3 regions of the Microbispora sp. NPDC004025 genome follow, and region 2 is predicted to be linked to each of the others. Evidence: predicted binding sites of a transcription regulator. Region 2 holds the regulator's gene; each other region holds the start of a gene.
The links. Region 2 encodes LexA, which represses DNA repair genes until DNA is damaged. Its sites were predicted from a motif close to TCGAACANNTGTTCGA; they were not measured.
Positions count from the first base shown of each region.

Region 1: ACWEQG_RS23415 (enoyl-CoA hydratase family protein) is a predicted target of LexA. The motif match lies at 3,720-3,735, and genes of this name have one in related genera.
Region 3: ruvC (crossover junction endodeoxyribonuclease RuvC) is a predicted target of LexA. The motif match lies at 3,815-3,830, and genes of this name have one in related genera.

Region 1 covers NZ_JBSGHN010000009.1:272,231-279,471, forward strand. Annotated here, with positions in the region: gene ACWEQG_RS23380 (condensation domain-containing protein) at 1-322, shown strand, start outside; gene ACWEQG_RS23385 (sensor histidine kinase) at 319-1,437, opposite strand; gene ACWEQG_RS23390 (hypothetical protein) at 1,530-1,994, shown strand; gene ACWEQG_RS23395 (hypothetical protein) at 2,114-2,377, shown strand; gene ACWEQG_RS23400 (hypothetical protein) at 2,421-2,879, opposite strand; gene ACWEQG_RS23405 (hypothetical protein) at 3,143-3,268, opposite strand; partial or broken gene ACWEQG_RS23410 (SDR family NAD(P)-dependent oxidoreductase) at 3,369-3,497, opposite strand; gene ACWEQG_RS23415 (enoyl-CoA hydratase family protein) at 3,750-4,496, shown strand; gene ACWEQG_RS23420 (CoA transferase subunit A) at 4,496-5,359, shown strand; gene ACWEQG_RS23425 (CoA-transferase subunit beta) at 5,356-6,108, shown strand; gene ACWEQG_RS23430 (NAD(P)H-dependent flavin oxidoreductase) at 6,108-7,175, shown strand; gene ACWEQG_RS23435 (TetR/AcrR family transcriptional regulator) at 7,195-7,241, shown strand, end outside.
Region 2 covers NZ_JBSGHN010000015.1:117,476-124,716, reverse strand. Annotated here, with positions in the region: gene ACWEQG_RS31015 (vitamin B12-dependent ribonucleotide reductase) at 298-3,210, opposite strand; gene nrdR (transcriptional regulator NrdR) at 3,331-3,795, opposite strand; gene lexA (transcriptional repressor LexA) at 4,228-4,944, shown strand; gene ACWEQG_RS31000 (MalY/PatB family protein) at 5,034-6,128, shown strand; gene ACWEQG_RS30995 (cellulase family glycosylhydrolase) at 6,138-7,241, opposite strand, start outside.
Region 3 covers NZ_JBSGHN010000002.1:51,850-59,090, reverse strand. Annotated here, with positions in the region: gene ACWEQG_RS04685 (alkaline phosphatase D family protein) at 1-614, shown strand, start outside; gene ACWEQG_RS04680 (MarR family winged helix-turn-helix transcriptional regulator) at 704-1,129, shown strand; gene pdxT (pyridoxal 5'-phosphate synthase glutaminase subunit PdxT) at 1,196-1,786, shown strand; gene ACWEQG_RS04670 (YebC/PmpR family DNA-binding transcriptional regulator) at 1,790-2,542, shown strand; gene ACWEQG_RS04665 (GNAT family N-acetyltransferase) at 2,613-3,776, shown strand; gene ruvC (crossover junction endodeoxyribonuclease RuvC) at 3,901-4,503, shown strand; gene ruvA (Holliday junction branch migration protein RuvA) at 4,500-5,120, shown strand; gene ruvB (Holliday junction branch migration DNA helicase RuvB) at 5,197-6,246, shown strand; gene yajC (preprotein translocase subunit YajC) at 6,516-6,872, shown strand; gene secD (protein translocase subunit SecD) at 6,971-7,241, shown strand, end outside.

The sequences.
Region 1 (7,241 bases), on a different contig from region 2:
CGACAAGCCGGCCCTGGACGCGATGGTCGACCGGATGAGCGCCGACCGGGGCGTCCCCATGTTCCCGTCGTGCTGCTTCAACGACCTGCGCCCCGGCGAGGACCCGGTCGGCGCCGGCAGCGGTGCCGGGGAGTCCGAGCTGGAGTGGCTCCCCGGCACGGACAAGCGCAGCTGCGACTTCTGCGTGGCCCTGATGCGCTGGAAGGGCACCCTCGGCGTGGAGCTGAGCGCCGACACCACGCGCCTGCCCCAGGGGGAGATGGCCGCCCTGCTGCACCGGCTGGAGGCCTTCGTGGCCGGCGCGGCTCAGCCGCTCTCCTAGCCTGATTCGACTAGTTTGATTCGACAAGTTTGATTCGACAAGTTTGATTCGACACAGGGCAGCTCGACGGCGAGCGTCAGGCCGCCCTCCTCGCGGGGAGTGGCGGTGACCACGCCGTCGTGGGCGTCGGCGATCACGCGCACGATCGACAGCCCGAGTCCGCTGCCGCGTTCGGAACGCAACCGGTCGCCGTGCAGCCGCCGGAACGGCTCGAAGATCGTCTCGATCTCGTACGGCGGCACGGGCAGGCCGGTGTTGGCGACGACGAGCTCCACCCGGTCGGCCCGGCGCCGGGTGGACACCCACACCTCTCCATCGGGGTGGTTGTGCCGGATCGCGTTCTCCACGAGGTTCTGCACCAGCCGCTCGACCAGCACCGGCTCGCCCGCCGTCGGCGCGGGGTCGAGCAGCCGGTGCACGGTCACCTGGGCCGCCTCCGCCTCCCCGGCCGCGCCGTCGAGCACGTGCTCGGCCACGTCGGTCAGGTCGAAGGGCCGCCGGTCGAGCACCTTCTGCTCGCCCTCGGCCAGGGCGAGCAGACCGTCGATGAGCCGTTCGTGCCGGGTGTTGACCAGCAGCAGCGACTCGCCCAGCCGTTTGACGTCCTCGCTCGCGTCGGCGCGGCGGACCGCGACGTCCACGAGCGTGCGGTTGATGGTCAGCGGCGTGCGCAGCTCGTGCGAGGCGTTGGCGACGAAGCGCCGCTGGCCGTCGAAGGAGCGGGCGAGGCGGCCGAGCACGGTGTCCACGATGTCGGCGAGTTCCTTGAGCTCGTCGTCCGGGCCGTCGTGCGCGATGCGCTCGGTGAGATCGTGGCTCTGGGCGATCCGCCGCGCGCTCGCCGTCACCGACCGCACCGGCCGCAGCGTCCACCCGGCCGCGCGCCAGCCGAGCAGCGCCGCGAGCCCGCCCCCGGGCACGAGGGCGAGACCGCCCACGACGAGCACGTTCTTGATTCTCAGCGGCTCCGACGGGGTGGCGTTGTGGGCGCGGACGATGACGTTCGCCGACTGCGCGGTCATCGGGCCGCCCGCCGACGAGGCGAAGCTGTGCCCGAACGGCACCGTCGTGGACGCCGCGTCCGAGTACGTGTGGGCGCCGGGAGCCTCGCTCAACCTGCTGCCCGGCGACCGCTTCTCCCACAACGACCTGGCCCGCCGGTTCGCGCTGCGCCATCGCGGCGCAGCCGCTCGACTACCTGCGCGAGGTGGCGCACGACGCCTCGCTCGCCTTCGCGCCCACCCCCGTACGGCACCCGGCGCGCGTGTCCCCGGCGCTGTCGTTCCCGGTCGGGTCCTGGCCGCTGCCGTCCTTCCCGCTCATCGAGACGGTACGCGGCGAGTACGACCCCGCCGTCCGCGGCATGTCGTCGGTCGAGCCGTACGCGTCGTTCCTCGGCGCGTACCGCTTCCCGGGCCCGCTGCACGGGCCGCTGTTCGGCGCGGCCCTGCTGCTCGGCGGGATCGGCGCGGCCGGCCGGCATCGGGCGGCGCTGCTGCCGTGGGCGGCGGCCGTCTACCTGTTCCTCGGCCCGATCGCCGCGCTCGACTTCGACCACCGCTACATGCTGCCCGCCGTCCCGGTGGCCTGCGCCGCGGCGGCCCTGGGGCTCCGGGATCTGCGCTCCCCGGATCTGCGCCGGCCGGGGCGTCTCCACCGCCCGAGCCGCTGACGGCCCGCCCCCAGCCGGGCCCGGTCGACGGTCGTCCGGCCGCCGCCCTCGCGTGCGCGATCGGACAGGACTCACGGGGGCGCGACCACCAGGCCCAGGCCTCCGGGGCGGGACCGCCCTTGCCGACCGGAGGGAACAGCTCGTCCAGCCGGGACAGGATCTCGGCGGACAGCCCGGTGCGCAGCGCGGTCAGCGGCAGGTCGAGCTGCCCGGGGGAGCGCGGCCCGATGACCGGGGCGGTCACCCCGGGACGCGACAGCAGCCAGGCGCGCCGGGCGGTCACGGCCGGCTGTGGGACCGGCCCATGCCGGCCGAGCCGCCGCCTGCGCTACCGCCGCACCGGCCTCGGCGAACAGCTCGCCGGGGAGAGCCCGGCCCCATGAACGCCTGCTGCTCCTCCCCCTTGATCTACACCGTCAGGCCGGATCAGCAGTAGTCGAAGTAGACCTGCTTGACGATGCTCTCGCGGACGCTGTTGCGGGCGGTCTCGGCGAGGCTGGAGGTGTTGGAGATCGCGGTCACGGTGAAGTTGACCTTGGAGAAGGTGTTGGGGTTGTAGCTGGTCTGGGCCGGGGCGAAGGAGACCTCGACGGCGGTGGTGCCGTTGGTGCCGAGAACGGCGTTGACCGGGTTGTAGACGACGGTGTACCCGCGGCCCCGCAGCGCGCTCTGGGCGAACGAGCGGGCGTCCTTGTAACACATACTCTTGGTGAAGTAGCCCGAGTGCCAGGCCAGCGAGGCGGTGGACGTCGTGGCGGTGGCGGTGGCGGTCGTGGCGGTGGCGGTGCTCGCCGTCGCGGCGGAGGCCGGAATAATGGCCGAGGAGGCCACGGCGATCGCGGCGAAGCTCAGGCTCAGCCGGGTCTTGCGCGTAATGTTCGTCATTTTCCGGTCCCTTCCGGTGAATGGTCCGCCGCCGCGAGCCGCGGCGGCATTTCTCGCTTTGCGGCCATTCCGGCCACCGTGAGATCACAGGGTGTCCGGGCGACGACCTCCGCACGTCCGCTTTGCTTCGGGGAGTTCCCGAGCTCCGTTTCAACCGGCCTTCGCAGGACCAGTTGTAGGCCCGGCTCCTTGCGAAGGGCTTTCACCCGGCTTACGACCTGCCGTACGGCGAGCAGGCGCGGTGCGGGGCCCGCGCAGGAGGGTCAGGCGCCGTAGACGGGCTCCGGCGCGGCGGCCCGGCCGAGCAGCTTCGCCAGCTCCGGTCCGATCTCCGCGGGGTCCCCGCGGGCGCCCCTGCCGGCGGCCGGGCCGTGCCGGAAGCCCTCCACGACGCAGATCCGGCCGCCCTCGACCTCGAAGATCCGGCCGCCCGGCCTTCGACTCGGCCCGCCAGTGCGGCCCGGCGTGCTTGAGCGGCAGGAAGTGGCCCTTCAGGTGCACGCGGATCACCGCGTCCCACTCCTGTTCCGACAGGTTGACCAGCATGCGGTCGCGCAGGAACCCGGCGTTGTTGACCAGCACGTCGAGGCGGCCGAAGCGTTCGACCGCGGTCGCCACCAGCCGCCGCGCGCCTCGTAGGTGGCGACGTCGGACCGCTCGGCCACCGCCTCGTCGCCCAGCGCGCGGATCTCCTCGATGACCTCCTGGGCGGGGCCTCTTGATCCCGTCTCCGGGCCGCCCTCGCCGCTCACGATGACGACTCGGTCCCTGCAGATCGTCTCGGTCTCTCCGACCCGGCAAGGGGCATCGCCTGCGGCGATCCGCTCTGCTAGCGTATTTTCTAACAAATGTTTGATGGAAAGGTGCCGCATGGGAATCTCGACCAGCCGTGACGGCGAGGGCGTCGCCGAGGTCGTGGTGGACGCCCCGCCGGTCAACGCGCTGACCGTGCGCGGGTGGTTCGACCTGGCCGACGCCGTACGGGAGGCCGGGCGCGACCCGGAGACCCGCGTCGTGGTGCTGCGGGCCGAGGGCCGCGGGTTCAACGCCGGCGTGGACCTCAAGGAGATGCAGGCGACCCCCGGGTTCGACGCGCTGGTGGGGGCCAACCGCGGCTGCTACGCGGCGTTCGAGGCGGTCTACGAGTGCGAGGTGCCCGTGATCGCCGCGGTGCACGGCTTCTGCCTGGGCGGCGGGGTCGGCCTGGCCGGCAACGCCGACGTCGTGGTCGCCTCCGACGACGCCTATTTCGGCCTGCCGGAGGTGGAGCGGGGCGCGCTCGGCGCGGCCACCCACCTCGCCCGGCTGGTGCCCCAGCACCTGATGCGCGCGATGGTCTACACATGCCGCAACGTCACCGCCGCCGAACTGCACGCGTTCGGCTCGGTGCTGGAGGTCGTGCCGCGCGAGCGTCTGCGCGACGCGGCGCTGGAGGTGGCGGCGCGGATCGCGGCCAAGGACCCGTACGTCATCCGGCGGGCCAAGGAGTCCCTCAACGGCATCGACCCGGTCGACGTCAAGCGCAGCTACCGGTTCGAGCAGGGCTTCACCTTCGAACTCAACCTGATGGGCGCCGGCGACCGGCACCGGGACGCCTTCGTCGCGGGAGGCCGGTGATGGGCACGCGGATGACGATCGAGGAGATCGTCGGCTCGCTGGAGAGCGGCATGACGATCGGCATCGGCGGCTGGGGCTCCCGGCGCAAGCCGATGGCGCTGGTCCGGGCCGTCTACCGGTCCGCGCTGACGGACCTGACGATCGTGTCGTACGGCGGGCCTGACGTGGGCCTGCTCTGCGCGGCGGGCAAGGTGCGCAAGGTCGTCGCCCCGTTCGTGACGCTCGACTCGATCGCCCTCGAACCCCACTTCCGGGCCGCCCGGCAGCGCGGGACCGTCGAGTTCATCGAGTACGACGAGGGCATGTTCATGTTCGGCCTGCTCGCGGCGGCACACCGGCTGCCGTTCCTGCCGACGCGGGCCGGGCTCGGCTCGGACGTCATGCGGGTCAATCCCGGACTGCGCACGGTCCGCTCGCCGTACGACGACGGGGAGGAACTGATCGCGGTGCCGGCGCTCACGATGGACGTGGCGCTGGTGCACGTGGACGTGGCCGACACCCGGGGCAACGGGCGCTACCTCGGCCCCGATCCGTACCTGGACGACCTGTTCGCGAAGGCGGCCGGGCGGTGCTTCGTGTCCTGCGAGCGGATGGTCGAGCCGGGCGAGCTGGGCGGACCGCCGCAGACGCTGCTGGTCAGCCGCATGCACGTGACCGGCGTGGCCGAGACCCCCGGCGGCGGCCACTTCACGGACTGTCATTCCACCCACGGGGGGCAGGGCCGGGACGAGATGTTCCAGCTGCACTACGCCGCCTCGGCGGCCGACCCGCAGGCGTGGGCGGCGTTCGCGGACCGGTTCCTGTCCGGCGACGAGGCGGCCTACCGGGAGACCGTGCAGCAGTGGCGTGAGGAGGGACGATGAGCGCGACCCGGGCGGAGATCTGCGTCGTGGCCTGCGCGGAGGCGTGGCGCGGCGACGGCGAGATCCTGGCGGCGGCGATGGGCACCTGCTCGATCCTGGGCGCCCGGCTGGCCCGGCTCACGTTCGAGCCCGGCCTGCTGACCACGGACGGCGGGGCGCTGCTGACCGCCGAGGCGGTGCCGTTCGGCGCGCCCGCGGGGGCCGTGGAGGGCTGGCTGCCGTTCCGTGAGCACCTCTGGCTGGTGCAGAACGGGCGCAGGCACGTGATGATGGGCGCCTCCCAGATCGACAGGTACGGCAACACGAACATCTCGGCCATCGGCGACTGGGCGCGGCCGAAGTCGCAGCTGCTCGGCGTGCGCGGGGCCCCCGGCAACACGATCTGCAACCCGACCAGCTACTGGATCCCCAAGCAGTCCCCCCGGGTCTTCGTGCCGCAGGTGGACGTGGTCAGCGGCGTCGGCCACGACCGCGCGGCCGGGCTGGGCGCGCGGGCCGCCCGTTTCCACGACCTGCGCCGGGTGGTGACGGACCTCGCGGTGTTCGACTTCGGCACCTCCGACGGCTCGATGCGGCTGGTCTCGGCGCATCCCGGCGTCGAGGTCGAACAGGTGAAGGCGGCCACCGGCTTCGACCTGGTCGTCGAGGGCGACGTGCCGCGGACGCGGCAGCCCACCGACGAGGAGCTGCGGCTCATCCGCGAGGTGCTGGACCCGAAGTTTCTGCGTGACCTGGAGGTGCGGGTGTGATCGGGCCGATGCTGGACACCCCGCTCACGCGGCTGACCGGCGTGCGGCACCCGGTCGTGCAGACCGGCATGGGCTGGGTGGCCGGACCCCGGCTGGTGTCGGCGGTGGCGAACGCGGGCGGCCTCGGCATCCTCGCCTCGGCCACGATGACCGTGGCCCAGCTCGCGGCCGCCGTCGAGGAGGTCCGCTCGCGCACCGACGCGCCGTTCGGGGTGAACCTGCGGGCCGACGCGGGCGACGCGGGCGAGCGGGTCGACCTCCTCATCAGGAACCGGGTGAAGGTGGCCTCGTTCGCCCTCGCCCCGCGGCAGGAGCTGATCGCCAGACTCAAGGACGCCGGGATCGTGGTCATCCCGTCCGTCGGCGCCCGGCGGCACGCGGAGAAGGTCGCCGCCTGGGGCGCCGACGCCGTTCTCGTGCAGGGCGGCGAGGGCGGCGGCCACACCGGGGCGGTCGCCACGACGCTGCTGCTGCCGCAGGTCGTGGACGCCGTCGACATCCCGGTGATCGCCGCCGGCGGCTTCTTCGACGGGCGCGGCCTCGCCGCCGCCCTCGCGTACGGCGCGGCGGGCGTGGCGATGGGCACGCGGTTCCTGCTGACGGCCGACAGCTCCGTCCCGGAGGCGGTGAAGCGGACCTACCTCGGCATGTCCGAGACCGTGGTCACCCGGCAGGTGGACGGCATGCCGCACCGCGTGCTGCGCACCGACCTGGTGGACGGCCTGGAGCGGTCGGGGAAGGTGTCCGGACTGGTGCGCGCGGTGCGCAACGCGGCGCGCTTCCGGAAGATCTCCGGCATGTCGTGGCCGGGCATGATCCGCGACGGCCTGGCCATGAAACACGGCAGGGAGCTGAGCTGGTCGCAGGTACTGATGGCGGCCAACACCCCGATGCTGCTGAAGGCGGCCATGGTGGACGGCCGCCCGGACCTCGGCGTGATGGCGTCCGGGCAGGTCGTCGCGCTCATCGACGACCTGCCCACGTGTGAGCAGCTGATCGACTCCGTCGTCACCCAGGCCGCCCAGGTCATCCGCGGTCTCGGCGGGAATCTTGCCGAAACTATGTAGACCGGTCTAGTCTGACGGTATGACGCGAAGGAACGACACGCGCGAGCGCGTCCTGCGCACCGCCGC
Region 2 (7,241 bases):
TCCCCTTTCGCTCGCGGGGTCGCGCGCGAAGGTGTCGGCAAGATCGTTGCCCAGGTCCGACGATGAGTGGCCGGGATCCTTGGCTGTCAGACCCTTCACCGAGAAGAGGCCGGGCCAGTCGTACTGGGTGCTCATGGCGAGTGACCGTATCCGCGACGGCCGACATTCCCTGCCGACGTCAGGAGTACGGCCTCGCCGTGGAGGCGGCAGCAGCGCCACAGGGAACCGGGCCACGGCCCGGTTCCCTGCTCACCGCTTCGGCGCTGTCACGCCTGTTCCACCTGGAACATCACTTCGTCAGCTGCAACCGCTGGTGCTGCCGCAGCCCTCGCAGACGTAGCAGCTGCCCGCGGGCCGCATCTTGGTGCCGCAGGTCATGCACAGCGGCGCGTCGGCCGTGCGGCCCTGGTGGCTCTCCAGCGAGGCGCCGGCCCGGCGCGGCTCGGGCACCGCGACCGGCGCGGGCTGCCCGGCGGACGGCCCCTCGGCGGGCTTGGCCTCGATCGATGCCGGCTGGCCGTTCTCGATGGGCGCGGACTGCCCGCTCTCAATGGGCGCGGACTGCGCCAGGGCGGCGGTGTCGACGTCCTGGAGCGCGGCCGGGTCCTCCCCGCGCTGCTGCGCGGCCCGCTCGGAGGCGGAGAAGATGCCCAGGGCCGCCCGGTCCTCATACGGCAGGTAGTCGAGCGCGAGCCTCCGGAAGATGTAGTCCATCACGGACTGCGCCATCCGGACGTCGGGGTCGTCGGTCATGCCGGCCGGCTCGAACCGCATGTTGACGAACTTCTGCACGTACGTGTCCAGCGGCACGCCGTACTGGAGGCCGATCGAGATCGCCACGGAGAACGCGTCCATCACGCCCGCGAGGGTGGAGCCCTGCTTGGACATCTTGAGGAAGACCTCGCCCAGGCCGTCGTCGGGGTAGGACGACGCGGTCATGTAGCCCTTGGCGCCGCCGACCGTGAAGCGGGTGGTGATGCTGGGCCGCTGGTTCGGCATCCGCCGCCGGGTCGGCCTCGCGACCTCGACGACCTGGACGACCGGCTCCTGCTCCGCGGCCTCCTGGGAGGCCTCCTCCGGGGTCTTCTTGGCGATCGACAGCGGCTGCCCGACCTTGCAGTTGTCGCGGTAGACGGCCAGGGCCTTGAGGCCGAGCTTCCAGCCCTGCAGGTAGACCTGCTCGATGTCGTCCACGGTGGCCGACTCGGGCAGGTTCACGGTCTTGGAGATCGCACCGGACAGGAACGGCTGGACGGCCGCCATCATCCGGACGTGGCCCATCGGGGCGATGGCCCGCTCGCCCATCGCGCAGTCGAACACCTCGTAGTGCTCCGGCCGCAGGCCGGGGGCGTCCACGACGTGGCCGTGCTCGGCGATGTACTCGACGATGGCCTCGACCTGCTCCTCGAGGTAGCCGAGCCGGCGCAGCGCCCGCGGGATCGTCTGGTTGACGATCTGCATCGAGCCGCCGCCGACGAGCTTCTTGAACTTGACCAGCGCCAGGTCGGGCTCGATGCCGGTGGTGTCGCAGTCCATCATCAGGCCGATGGTGCCGGTCGGGGCGAGCAGCGACGCCTGGGCGTTGCGGTAGCCGTTCTTCTCGCCGAGCCGCAGGCACTCCTGCCACTGCCGGGTGGCCTCGGAGTGCAGGGCCTTGTCCATGTCCTCGAGCGTGCGCAGGTCGTCGTTGGCCGCGGCGTGCTTGCGCATGACCCGCTTGTGCGGCTCGGCGTTGCGCTGGTAGCCGTCGTACGGGCCGACGATCCCGGCCATCTCGGCCGAGCGGCGGTAGGACACGGCGGTCATCAGCGAGGTGATCCCGGCCGCGATGGCCCGGCCGCCGTCGGAGTCGTACGCGTGGCCGGTCGCCATCAGCAGCGCGCCCAGGTTGGCGTAGCCGATGCCGAGCTGGCGGTACGCCCGGGTGGTCTCGGCGATCTTCTGCGTCGGGAAGTCGGCGAAGGTGATCGAGATGTCCATCGCGGTGATGATCAGCTCGGTGACCTTGACGAAGTTCGCGACGTCGAAGCTGTCGTCGTCGCGCAGGAACTTCAGCAGGTTGATCGACGCGAGGTTGCACGAGGAGTTGTCCAGGTGGACGTACTCCGAGCAGGGGTTGCTGGCCGTGATGCGCCCGGTCTCGGGGCAGGTGTGCCAGTCGTTGATCGTGTCGTCGTACTGCACGCCGGGGTCGGCGCACTCCCAGGCGGCCTGGGCCATCTTGCGGAACAGCGAGCGGGCCTCGACCTCCTCGATGACCTCGCCGGTCAGCCGGGCCCGCAGGCCGAACTGCCCGCCGGCCTCGACGGACCGCATGAACTCGTCGGAGACGCGCACCGAGTTGTTGGCGTTCTGGTACTGCACGGACACGATGTCCTTGCCGCCGAGGTCCATGTCGAACCCGGCGTCGCGCAGCGCGCGGATCTTGTCCTCCTCGCGCGCCTTGGTCTCGATGAACTCCTCGATGTCGGGGTGGTCCACGTCGAGGACGACCATCTTGGCCGCCCTGCGGGTGGCGCCGCCCGACTTGATGGTGCCGGCGGAGGCGTCGGCGCCGCGCATGAAGGAGACCGGGCCGCTGGCCGTGCCGCCGCTGGACAGCAGCTCCTTGGACGAGCGGATGCGGGAGAGGTTGACCCCGGAGCCCGAGCCGCCCTTGAAGATGACGCCTTCTTCCTTGTACCAGTCGAGGATCGACTCCATCGTGTCGTCCACGGCCAGGATGAAGCAGGCGCTCACCTGCTGGGGCGAGCGGGTGCCGACGTTGAACCACACCGGCGAGTTGAAGCTGAAGATCTGGTGGATCAGCGCGTGCTTGAGCTCGTGGTCGAAGATCTCGGCGTCCTCGTCGGAGGCGAAGTAGCCGTTCTCCAGACCGGTCCTGGTGTAGACGCCCACCACCCGGTCGACGAGCTGCTTGAGGCTCGACTCACGCTGCGGGGTGCCCACCGCCCCGCGGAAGTACTTGGTGGTGACGATGTTGGCCGCGTTGACCGACCAGAAGTCGGGGAACTCGACACCGTGCTGCTCGAAGTTGACCGAGCCGTCCCGCCAGTTCGTCATCACGACGTCGCGCCGCTCCCAGCGGACCTCGTCGTACGGGTGGACGCCCGGGGTGGTGAAGACGCGCTTCATCTTCAGGCCCTTGCGCGGGCGCTTGCCCCCCCGGCCCCCCGTACCCGATACGGTGCCGCTCACGGTCTCCGTCATGACTTCCCCCTCCCAGGGCCCGATGGAGCCCCTTCTCCGGACCACGCTCGTTACAACCACATCGTCGCGCCGCGCCGTCGCGCGCCGCCGTCCGCCTCGTCCCGGTCCCCCGGAAGGCGCCTACTTCTCGCCCCCCGGGCCGTGGGCCGCACGGAGCCGCTCGATCTCCGCCTCGAAGTCCGCCAGCGTCTCGAAGCTGCGGTAGACCGACGCGAAGCGCAGGTAGGCCACCTCGTCGAGGTCGCGGAGCGGACCGAGGATGGCCAGACCCACCTCGTGGGAGGCGATCTCGGCCGCACCGGTGCCCCGGATGCTCTCCTCGACCCGCTGCCCGAGCTGGGCGAGGGAGTCCTCGCTGACCGGGCGTCCCTGGCAGGCCCGCCGCACGCCGGCGACGACCTTCTCCCGGGAGAACGGCTCGGTGACCCCGCTGCGCTTGCTCACCATCAGCAGCACCGTCTCCTGGGTGGTGAACCTGCGCCCGCATTCGGGACAGGTGCGCCGGCGACGGATCGCTGCCCCGTCCTCGGCGGCGCGGCTGTCCACGACCCGCGTGTCGGGGTTGCGACAGAACGGACAGTGCACTCCATCGCCTCCCTGAACGCCCATCCCGAACACAAGGTGTGGTGAACTTACACCGGTGTGACTACTAGATGTTGTGGTCCAACCGTAGAAGTGCCCGACCTTGAACGCAAGTCGAACCGGCCTTGGGAGGGGAAGTGCCTGTTCGGCGCGCGTGTCGCGCCTCCGGTCACGGCCGCCTCACCTGCCCCGCCGGTCGCGGAATAGGCCCTTTACGGCGCCTTTCCTCGCCGATTTCCGCAGGGCCTCTGACCTGGACGTACATCGGCCCTGGAAGATCGGGTAAATCGAACACGGGATCGATCGAACTCCCGTACGATGAGGGGAACGGCGAGATCGGCGATTTCGCTGGATATCGAACAATTGTTTGACGGTGATCTTGAATCGCGGTACGGTCGCTCTGTGCGACATGAGGAACACGGATTGAGAGGTGGCATCGTGGGTGACCGAAGTGAGCAAGCGGATGGCGTCAGCGACCTCGCGGTTCGCAGGCGCGACTCGCTTGGCCTCACCCCCAGGCAGCGGAAGATCCTCGAGGTGATCCGCGACTCGGTCCAGCAGCGCGGCTATCCGCCGTCCATGCGGGAGATCGGGGAGGCAGTCCAGCTGACGAGCACCTCCAGCGTGTCGCACCAGCTCACGGCGCTCCAGCGTAAGGGTTACCTCCGGCGCGACCCGCACCGCCCCCGCGCCCTGGAGGTCCGGCTGCCCGGAGAGCCGGTGCTGTGGGTGGATCCGGACGCCACCACGGAGGAGGAGGCCGGGTTCAGCCGTCCGACGGCCGCCTACGTGCCGCTGGTCGGCCGCATCGCCGCCGGTGGTCCCATCCTCGCCGAGCAGAGCATCGAGGACGTGTTCGCCCTGCCCAAGCAGCTCGTGGGCGAGGGCACCCTGTTCCTGCTCCAGGTCTCCGGCGACTCGATGATCGAGGCCGCCATCGCCGACGGCGACTGGGTCGTGGTGCGGCAGCAGCCGGTCGCCGACAACGGCGACATCGTGGCCGCCATGATCGACGGTGAGGCCACCGTGAAGACGTTCAAGCGCAAGGACGGGCACGTGTGGCTGGTGCCCCACAACCCCAACTACGAGCCGATCCCCGGTGACGAGGCGACCGTGCTCGGCAAGGTCACGGCCGTCCTGCGCAAGCTGTGACGGCGTCGGCGCCCCGTGGCACGACGCGCCGCGGGGCGCGACGACCACCCCTTTCCGCTGGTCACTAATTCGCAATTAGGGTGAGTCGGGTGAATCTCGACTCGCTGTCGCTGGATGCGGCCCGCCGCCGTGACGGAATCAAATGGGCCCACGCCGCGTCCGGCGTCATCCCCGCCTGGGTCGCCGACATGGACTTCCCCGTGCCCGACGCGGTCACGGAGGCCATCGCGAGACGCGCCGCCACGGATCTCGGCTATCCCGCTTGGCTGGACGAGCCGACCGCCGGGCCCCTGGCGGAGGCGTTCGCCGAGCGCATGGAGGCGCGGTACGGCTGGCGAGCGGATCCGGCCCACGTGCGGTCCTACACGGACCTGAACCAGGCCCTCCAGGTGCTGCTGCACGTCATGACCGAGCCCGGCGACGCCGTGGCGCTGCACGTGCCGGCCTACGACCCCTTCCTCGGCACGATCACCGGGATGAACCGCCGCCTGGTGCCCATGCCGCTCACGGCCGACGGCAGGTTCGAGGTCCCCGGCGAGCCCGTCCGGGTGCTCCTGCTGGTCAACCCGCAGAACCCGTCGGGCCGCTCGTTCACCCGTGAGGAGCTCGCGGCGGTCGCCGCGTACGCCGATCTGCACGGCACGCTGGTGATCGCCGACGAGATCCACGCGGACCTGACGTACGCCCCGGCCCGGCACATCCCGTTCGCCACGATCCTTCCCGAGCGCACCGTCACGCTGACCTCCGCCAGCAAGGCCTTCAACATGGGTGGCCTGCACTGCTCGGTGGCCCACATCGGCGCGAAGGACGCCAGGGACGCGCTCGGCCGCCAGCCCGCCCACATCTACGGGGCGCCGAGTGTCCTCGGCGTGGAGGCCACGGTGGCCGCCTGGCGGCACGGCGACGCGTGGCTGGAGGAGGTGCTGACGATTCTCGACCGCAACCGCAGGCGCATCGCCGAGCGGCTCCCGTCGGTCGGGTACCGCATGCCCGAGGCCACCTATCTCGCGTGGCTCGACTTCGGCGTGCCCGGCGCGGCGCACTTCCTCGAGCGGGAGGCCCGGGTCAAGCTCAACCCGGGCCCGAACTACGGAGGCGGCGACACCTTCGCCCGCCTCAACTTCGCGACGTCGGCGGCGATCCTGGAGGAGATCCTGTCCAGGATCGCCGCCGCGCTGGCGTGAGGCGCCCGCTCAGCTCGCCGTGCAGCTCACCGAGGACGGAACGCCGTTGCTGCCCGACCAGCTGCCGTTGAAGCCGAACGTGGTCGAGGCCCCGGCCCCGAGCGCGCCGTTGTAGGACAGGTTCGTCACCGTGACGTTGGCGCCGCTCGCGCTGAGCGTGCCGTTCCAGAGCTGGCTGATGCTCTGGCCGTTCGGGAAGGACCACTTCACGGTCCAGCCCGAGATGGCCGAGTTGCCGGCCTTCACGGTGACATCGCCCTGGAAGCCGCCGGGGTACTGGTTGGCGACCTTGTACGTGGCGGTGCAGGTCTTGCCCCCCTGAGACGACGGCGACGCCGACGGGGACACCGGAGGCGACACCGAGGGGGACACCGGCGGCGACACGCTCGGCGAGACGCGCGGCGAGGGCGACACCGGCGGGTTGTCGCCCACCGGCGGGATGAGGTACGGCGAGATGATGCTCTGCTTGGCCTGGTCGACCGTGGCCCAGTCGTCCTTCAGGATGCCGCCCGTGTCACCCGAGTTGGGGTTCCACGACCAGTAGGTGAAGGACATGCCGTTCACTCCGGTGCCCATGTACTTCATGAGCTCCTGGAGCCAGACCTTGTCGATGTTGCTGGCCAGCGTGGTGCCGAACTCGCCGACCATGATCGGGGCGATGTTCTGCTTGTACAGGTAGCCCCAGTACTTGTCCCAGATGGCCGGCATGTTGGCCGGGTAGTTCGGGTCGTCGAACCAGTTCTGGTGGAAGACCGACGTGGCGTACTCGTGCGGCGAGTAGACGAGCCGGTTGGCCACGTTGAGCCGTACGGGGAACTGGCCGGCCTTGGTGAGGTTGCCGCCCCACCAGCCGCAGTCCTCGTCGTTGCTGGGGTCGTTGTCCCAGACGTTGGACAGGCCGCCGCTCGGGCAGCTCACGCCCTCCACGAAGATCAGCCAGTTGGGCTGCACGGACAGGATCGCGTTGCCCGCCCGCTCGGCCGCCAGGCGCCAGTCACGCGACTGGTCGCCGCAGCCCCAGCAGGAGCCGGTCGCGTTCGGGTTGGTGCCGTCCGCGTGCGGCTCGTTGTGCAGGTCCGCCCCGATGACGGTGGGGTTGCCGGCGTAGTGCTG
Region 3 (7,241 bases), on a different contig from region 2:
ACGGCTTCCGGCGATCGCGGGCGCGCTGGGACGTCATCGGCCAGCAGGTCTTCTTCGCCCAGCGCGACAACAACGCCGGGCCGGTGAAGATCACCAGCCAGGACGCCTGGGACGGTTACGTCGCCTCGCGGCAGCGTGTCACCCAGGGCTGGATCGACGCCGGCGTCCGCAACCCCGTCGTGCTCACGGGAGACGTGCACGCGCACTGGGCCAGTGACCTGAAGCTGGACTACGACGACCCGACCGGCCCCACGGTCGGGTCCGAGCTGGTGACGACGTCCATCAGCACCACCGGCGACGGAGCCGACTCCGACCCGGCGGCGCACCCGTTCCTGAAGATCAACCCCCACCTGAAGTTCTACAACAACCAGCGCGGCTACGTCCTCACGAAGATCGACAAGGACGCGATGACCGCCGACTTCAGGGTGGTGCCCGTCGTCTCCGCCCCCGGCTCCGAGGCGCACACGAGGGCGACGTTCGTGATCGAGGACAGGGTGCCCGGCGTGCGGCAGACCTACCTGCGCCCGCTCGACCCCTCGATCGCGGCGCGGCGGGAGATGACGGCCGAGGACATGGTGGAGGCGACCGTGCGGCAGGAGACCGAGCGCCCCTGAACGACGCGCCCCCGGCGGGCGGCGCCCCCTTCTCCGGGGCGCCGCCCGCTTCGTCCGTTCCGGCCCGGCCCCCGTTATCGTGACCTGCTATGACGACCGACGACACCGGGCGGCTCGCCGAGGCCCTGTCACGCGAGCTGCGCCACATCGTGATGCTGCTGCGCCGTACGACGGCGGGGCAGCCGGTCACCAGCCAGCAGTACTCCGTGCTCGGCTCCCTGGAGACCGGCGCGCGCCGGATGACCGAGCTGGCCGAGGAGCACGGTGTGCAGCTCCCCACGATGACCGTGCAGGTCAACCGCCTTGAGGAGGCCGGCCTGGTCGCGCGGGGCACCGACGCCTCCGACGCGCGGGTGCGCACCGTCGAGCTGACCGGGGAGGGCCGCGACCGCCTCCGGGCCGTACGGCGGGCGCGGGTCGCCTACCTGTCCGGGCGGCTGGACACGCTGACACCTGAGGAACGCTCGGCCATCGCCCGCGCCCTTCCCGCCCTCGCCAAGCTGGGTCGCGCCTGATTTATCGTTTTGGGCGCGCAAGACCGTGGCCATACCCTGAACAGGGTCACCACAGGAAGGGAAACCGTGAGGTCCGCACCCAAGATCGGCGTGCTCGCCCTGCAGGGCGACGTGCGCGAGCACATCCGCGCTCTGGAGGAGTCGGGCGCGACCGCCGTGCCGGTGCGCAGGCAGGAGGAGCTCGCCGCGGTGGACGCGCTGGTCGTCCCGGGCGGGGAGTCGACCACGATCTGGAAGCTCGCCACCGCCTTCGAGCTGCTCGAACCGCTGCGGTCGCGGATCAAGGAGGGCATGCCCGCCTACGGCTCGTGCGCCGGCATGATCATGCTGGCCGACCGCATCCGGGGCGGCATCGAGGGCCAGGAGACGCTGGGCGGCATCGACATGGTGGTCCGCCGCAACGCCTTCGGCCGCCAGGTCGACTCGTTCGAGGCCGATCTCGACTTCGCCGGGCGCGGGGCGATGAGGGCCGTGTTCATCCGCGCGCCCTGGGTCGAGTCCGTGGGGCCCGACGTGGAGGTGCTGGGCCGCACCGAAGCTGGGGATAGGATCGTCGCGGTCCGTCAGGGACCGCTGCTCGCGACGTCCTTCCATCCGGAGCTGACCGGCGACGCGCGGGTGCACTCGTATTTTGTCGAGATGGTGAGGGAGCTCTAGGCGATGTCCGGCCACTCCAAATGGGCGACGACGAAGCACAAGAAGGCGGCGCTGGACTCCAAGCGCGGCAAGCTTTTCGCCAAGCTCATCAAGAACATCGAGGTCGCGGCCAGGACCGGCGGGCCCGACCCGGACGGCAACCCCACGCTGTTCGACGCCATCACCAAGGCCAGGAAGAACTCGGTCCCGATCGACAACATCGAGCGGGCCCGCAAGCGCGGCGGCGGCCTCGAGGCCGGCGGCGCCGACTGGCAGACGATCATGTACGAGGGCTACGCCCCGGGCGGCGTCGCGGTCCTCATCGAGTGCCTCACCGACAACCGCAACCGCGCGGCGTCCGAGGTGCGCGTGGCGCTGACCCGCAACGGCGGCTCGCTCGCCGACCCCGGCTCGGTGTCGTACATGTTCAACCGCAAGGGCGTCGTGATCGTCCCCAAGGGGTCGCTGACCGAGGACGACGTGCTCATGGCCGTCCTCGACGCGGGGGCCGAGGAGGTCAACGACCTCGGTGAGAACTTCGAGGTGGTCTGCGAGGCCTCCGACCTCATCCCGGTGCGCAAGGCGCTGCAGGACGCGGGGATCGACTACGAGTCGGCCGAGATGAGCTTCGTCCCCACGCTCAACGTCCCCCTCGACGAGGACGGCGCCCGCAAGGTCTTCAAGCTCATCGACGCGCTCGAGGACAGCGACGACGTGCAGAACGTCTGGGCGAACTTCGACGTGAGCGACGAGGTCATGGAGAAGGTCGAGGCCTGACGCCGAATCCGGGCAGAAGGGTGGAAAACCGGTGGCAGCGGCCACCGGCGCCCGCATAGCCTGACCTGCTGTGGAAATCCGTCATCTCACGAGCGACGACCTGGACGCGGTCCTCGACTCCCGCAGGCGCGCCTTCGGCCCGTTGTCCGGCGACGGCGCGGAGACGTGGCGCAAGCTCGTCTCCCCGATGCTGCCCGAGGGCCGTTACCTCGGCGCCTTCGACGGCACCCGCCTCGTCGGCACGGCCAGGATCAACCCGTACGTCCAGTGGTGGCACGGCCGCCCGCAGTCGATGGGCGGTGTGGCGGGCGTGACGGTGGCGCCGGAGGACCGCGGCAGGGGAGTGGGCCGGACGCTCATGGACGCGGTGCTCGAGCGCTGCGCGCAGCTCGGCCACGCGGTCTCCGCGCTGTACCCGGCCACCACGCCGCTGTACCGGAGCGCGGGCTACGAGCACGCCGGCGTGCTCCAGCGGATCACCCTGCCCGCGGAGGCGCTGCGTACGGTGGGCGACCCCGGCGGCGCGGTCAAGCTGCGCCGGATGGGCCCGGCCGACGCGGCCGAGCTCGTCGCCTTGATCGGCAGAGTGCACGCCGCCACGCGCGCGAGCGGGCCGCTGTCCTTCGACGAGCGGACCTGGCGCCTGTGGCTCGAGGACGACGACGACTTCTGCTACCTGGCCGAGGACGGGTTCGTCGTCTACCGGTGGAACGACGGGGACATCGAGGTCGACAACCTGCTCGCGGGGTCGGAGGCGACGGCCCGGGCCCTGTGGTCGATGGTCGGCAGCGCCTCGTCCGTCGCGAAGTCGGTGACCGCCTGCGCCGACCCGGCCGACCCGGTGCTCTGGATGCTGCGGGAGCGGTCGAAGGACGAGGTCACCCAGACCCGGTGGATGTTCCGGCTGATCGACCTGGCCGCCGCCGTCGGAGGGCGCGGCTTCCCCGCCGGGGTGTCCGTCGAGATCCCCGTCGAGGTGACCGACTCCCGGCGCCCCGGCGACGCGGGCGCGTGGCTGCTGCGGGTGGACGGCGGTTCCGGCTCCGCGACGCGCCTGGACGCCGTGCCCGGGGAGAGCACCCGGCTCACGATCGGCGGCATGTCCGCGCTGTTCGCCGGCGTGTCCACGGCCACGCTCCGCCGCGCCGGCCTGCTGACCGGCGGCTCTCCCGAGGCCGACGACGCACTGGACGCGGCCTTCGGCTGCGCCGCGTACATGATCGACTACTTCTGACGCACCCGCGCCGCCGCTGATCGCGATAGAGTGACCGGCCGAACAGGTGTTCGGCGCAGTGGCGGTGAGGTGCGGTGGCTGCGCCGGCCGGGATCAGGGAGGCGTGCCGGTGCGGTTGCCCCAGATGCGGGTGATGGGCGTGGACCCGGGGCTGACGCGGTGCGGTCTCGGCGCCGTGGAGGGCCGTCCGGGCGCGCCGCTGAGCCTGCTGTCGGTGGGGGTGGTCCGCACCCCGGCCGACGACGACATCGGGTCCCGGCTGGTCGTCATCGAAGCGGAGATCGAGCGCTGGCTCGACGAGATCAAGCCGGACGCGGTCGCCGTCGAGCGGGTCTTCGCCCAGCACAACGTCCGCACGGTCATGGGGACGGCCCAGGCGTCGGCCGTCGCGATCGTCTGCGCGGCCCGGCGGGGGCTGCCGGTCGCGCTGCACACGCCGAGCGAGGTCAAGGCCGCCATCACGGGCAACGGCAACGCCGACAAGAAGCAGGTCGGCACCATGGTCACCCGGCTGCTGCGGCTCGACGCCATGCCCAAGCCGGCGGACGCCGCCGACGCGCTCGCCCTGGCCATCTGCCACGTCTGGCGCGGCGGCGTTCAGCACCGCCTGGCCGACGCCCTGGCCAGGGCCCGTCACGGCGGTGCGAAGCCCGCGGGCTCTGGTAGGACTGGGACGCCCGGCGAAGTCGCGGCCGGGCGTTCGGACCGGGGAGGGAGCACGCGGTGATCGCATCCGTTGCGGGACAGGTGGCGGCCATCGGGGCCGACAGCGCCGTGGTCGAGGTGGGCGGCGTCGGGATGCTCGTCCACTGCACCCCCGGGACCCTGGCCGGGCTGCGCGTCGGCGAGCCCGCCCGGTTGTCCACCTCGCTCGTCGTCCGCGAGGACTCCCTCACGTTGTACGGCTTCGCCTCCGACGACGAGCGCACCGTCTTCGAACTGCTCCAGACGGCCAGCGGGGTCGGGCCGCGCCTGGCCCTGGCCATGCTCGCGGTCCACGCGCCCAACGCCCTGCGCGTCGCGGTGGCGAGCGCCGACATCAAGGCCCTGACGATGGTGCCGGGCATCGGCCAGAAGGGCGCGCAGCGCATCGTGCTCGAACTCAAGGACAAGCTCGGCACCCCGGCCGGGGCCGTCGACGCCGCGCTGAACGGCTCGGCCGCTCCGCCGGCCTGGCGCGACCAGGTCCACTCCGGGCTGGTGGGGCTGGGCTACTCGTCCCGCGACGCCGACGAGGCGGTGGCGGCGGTGACCGCGGAGGCCGAGGCGGAGGTCGCGGCCGGCCGCGCCCCGCAGGTGGCCGTGCTGCTGAAGTCCGCCCTGCGCGCGCTGAGCGTGCGGTGACCGTGTGACGGGCTGATGGTTCGATGAAATTTTCACCGGGAAGCGGACTCCCGGCAGGCCGAGCGGATGGTGTCGAGTGAGCTTCGAGCGGGATCTCGTGTCGCCCGAACCGGAGGGTGACGAGCGGGCGATCGAGGCCGCGCTGCGTCCCCGGCGTCTTGAGGAGTTCATCGGGCAGGGCCGGGTGCGCGAGCAGCTCTCGCTGGTGCTGGAGAGCGCCCTGCGCCGCAACCGCCCGCCCGACCACGTCCTGATGAGCGGGGGGCCCGGGCTCGGCAAGACGACGCTCGCCATGATCATCGCCTCCGAGCTGGGCGCGCCGCTGCGGATGACCTCGGGGCCGGCGCTGGAGCGCGCGGGCGATCTCGCCGCGATCCTGTCCACGCTGACCGAGGGCGAGGTCCTGTTCATCGACGAGATCCACCGCATGGCCCGCCCGGCGGAGGAGATGCTCTACCTGGCCATGGAGGACTTCCGGGTCGACATCGTGGTCGGCAAGGGCCCCGGCGCCACCTCGATCCCTCTCGACATCGCCCCGTTCACGCTGGTCGGGGCCACCACGCGGGCGGGGCTGCTGCCCGCGCCGCTGCGTGACAGGTTCGGCTTCACCGCGCACATGGACTTCTACGAGGTGGCCGAGCTCGAGCAGGTCCTGCGGCGCTCGGCCCGCCTGCTGTCGGTCGATCTGCCGGATGAAGGTGCCCACGAGATCGCCCGCCGGTCACGCGGCACGCCCCGGATCGCCAACCGCCTGCTGCGGCGGGTGCGCGACTTCTCCGAGGTGCGCGCCGAAGGCGTGATCACCAGGGACGTCGCGGCGGCGGCGCTCAACCTGTACGAGGTCGACGCCGAGGGGCTGGACCGCCTCGACCGGGCCGTGCTCGACGCGCTGCTGCGCAAGTTCGGCGGCGGCCCGGTGGGCCTGTCGACGCTCGCGGTGGCCGTGGGGGAGGAGCCGGAGACCGTCGAGGTCGTGGCCGAGCCCTTCCTGGTGCGGCAGGGGCTGCTGGCCCGCACCCCGCGGGGCCGCGTCGCCACCGCCGCGGCCTGGGCGCACCTCGGCATGACTCCGCCCCCCGACGCCGTGGGCGCGGTCGCCGCGCCCACGCTCTTCGACGACAAGTGAGCGCCCCTCCACCGGCGCCGGCTCGGACTCGGCGGCTGGAAGCGGAAAGCGGGGCAAAGAGGTAACAGACCGATTGCGAAGCCCATGAAACGGGAACTTTCCTGCCCGCCGGGCCGTGGGTTCGTTGCCGGGCTTCTGCAGGCTCGCATACACTGCGTGGCTTGACTGGCCGTTCTTGCGACACGAGAAGCGTCGCGGTGGCCCGCGTGTGAAGCGCACAAGACCTCCGGCGCCAGGCCGGTTCATCACGTTACGGAAGGGTGGCCCCCGTGGGTAACAACCCGCTTGGGACGTTCCTGCCACTGATCTTGCTGGTAGTGGTGTTCTACTTCCTCCTGATCCGCCCTCAGCGCAAGCGGCAGCAGGAGCAGATCCAGATGCAGAACTCCCTCACCCCGGGCGTCCGGGTCATGACCACGACAGGCCTGTTCGCGACGGTCGTCGCCCTCGAGGACGACGACGTCGTGCTGGAGCTGGCCCCCGGTGTCGAGACCCGCTGGGTCAAGGCGGCGATCGGCCGGGTGCTCACTCCCGTCGACGAGGTGACGAGCGGGGAGACCGAGGGGACCGTGACGGAAGGTTCCGACACGGGGAACGGTGACGACACGAGCACCAAGCAGTCCTGAGTAGGCTGATCACAACTTTTCGACGAAAGAACTGACCTCCAGTGGCCCCACCGACAAGTAGCCAGAGCAAGCCTGGACGCACACTCCTGCTGCTCTTTGTGCTCATCCTCGTCATGGGCGCGACGGTCGCCCTCCAGAAGGCGTTCGTCCCCAAGTTCGGCCTCGACCTCGCGGGCGGCACCACGGTGACGCTCTCGCCGGTCACGGCGAACGGGAAGGCGCCGTCGCAGGAGAGCCTCGACCGAGCCGTGACGATCATCCGGCAGCGCGTCAACGGCACCGGCATCTCCGACGCCCAGGTCGCGAAGGCGAACGCCAACATCGTGATCCAGATCCCGGGCGCGGGCCGGGACGAGGCGTTGCGACTGG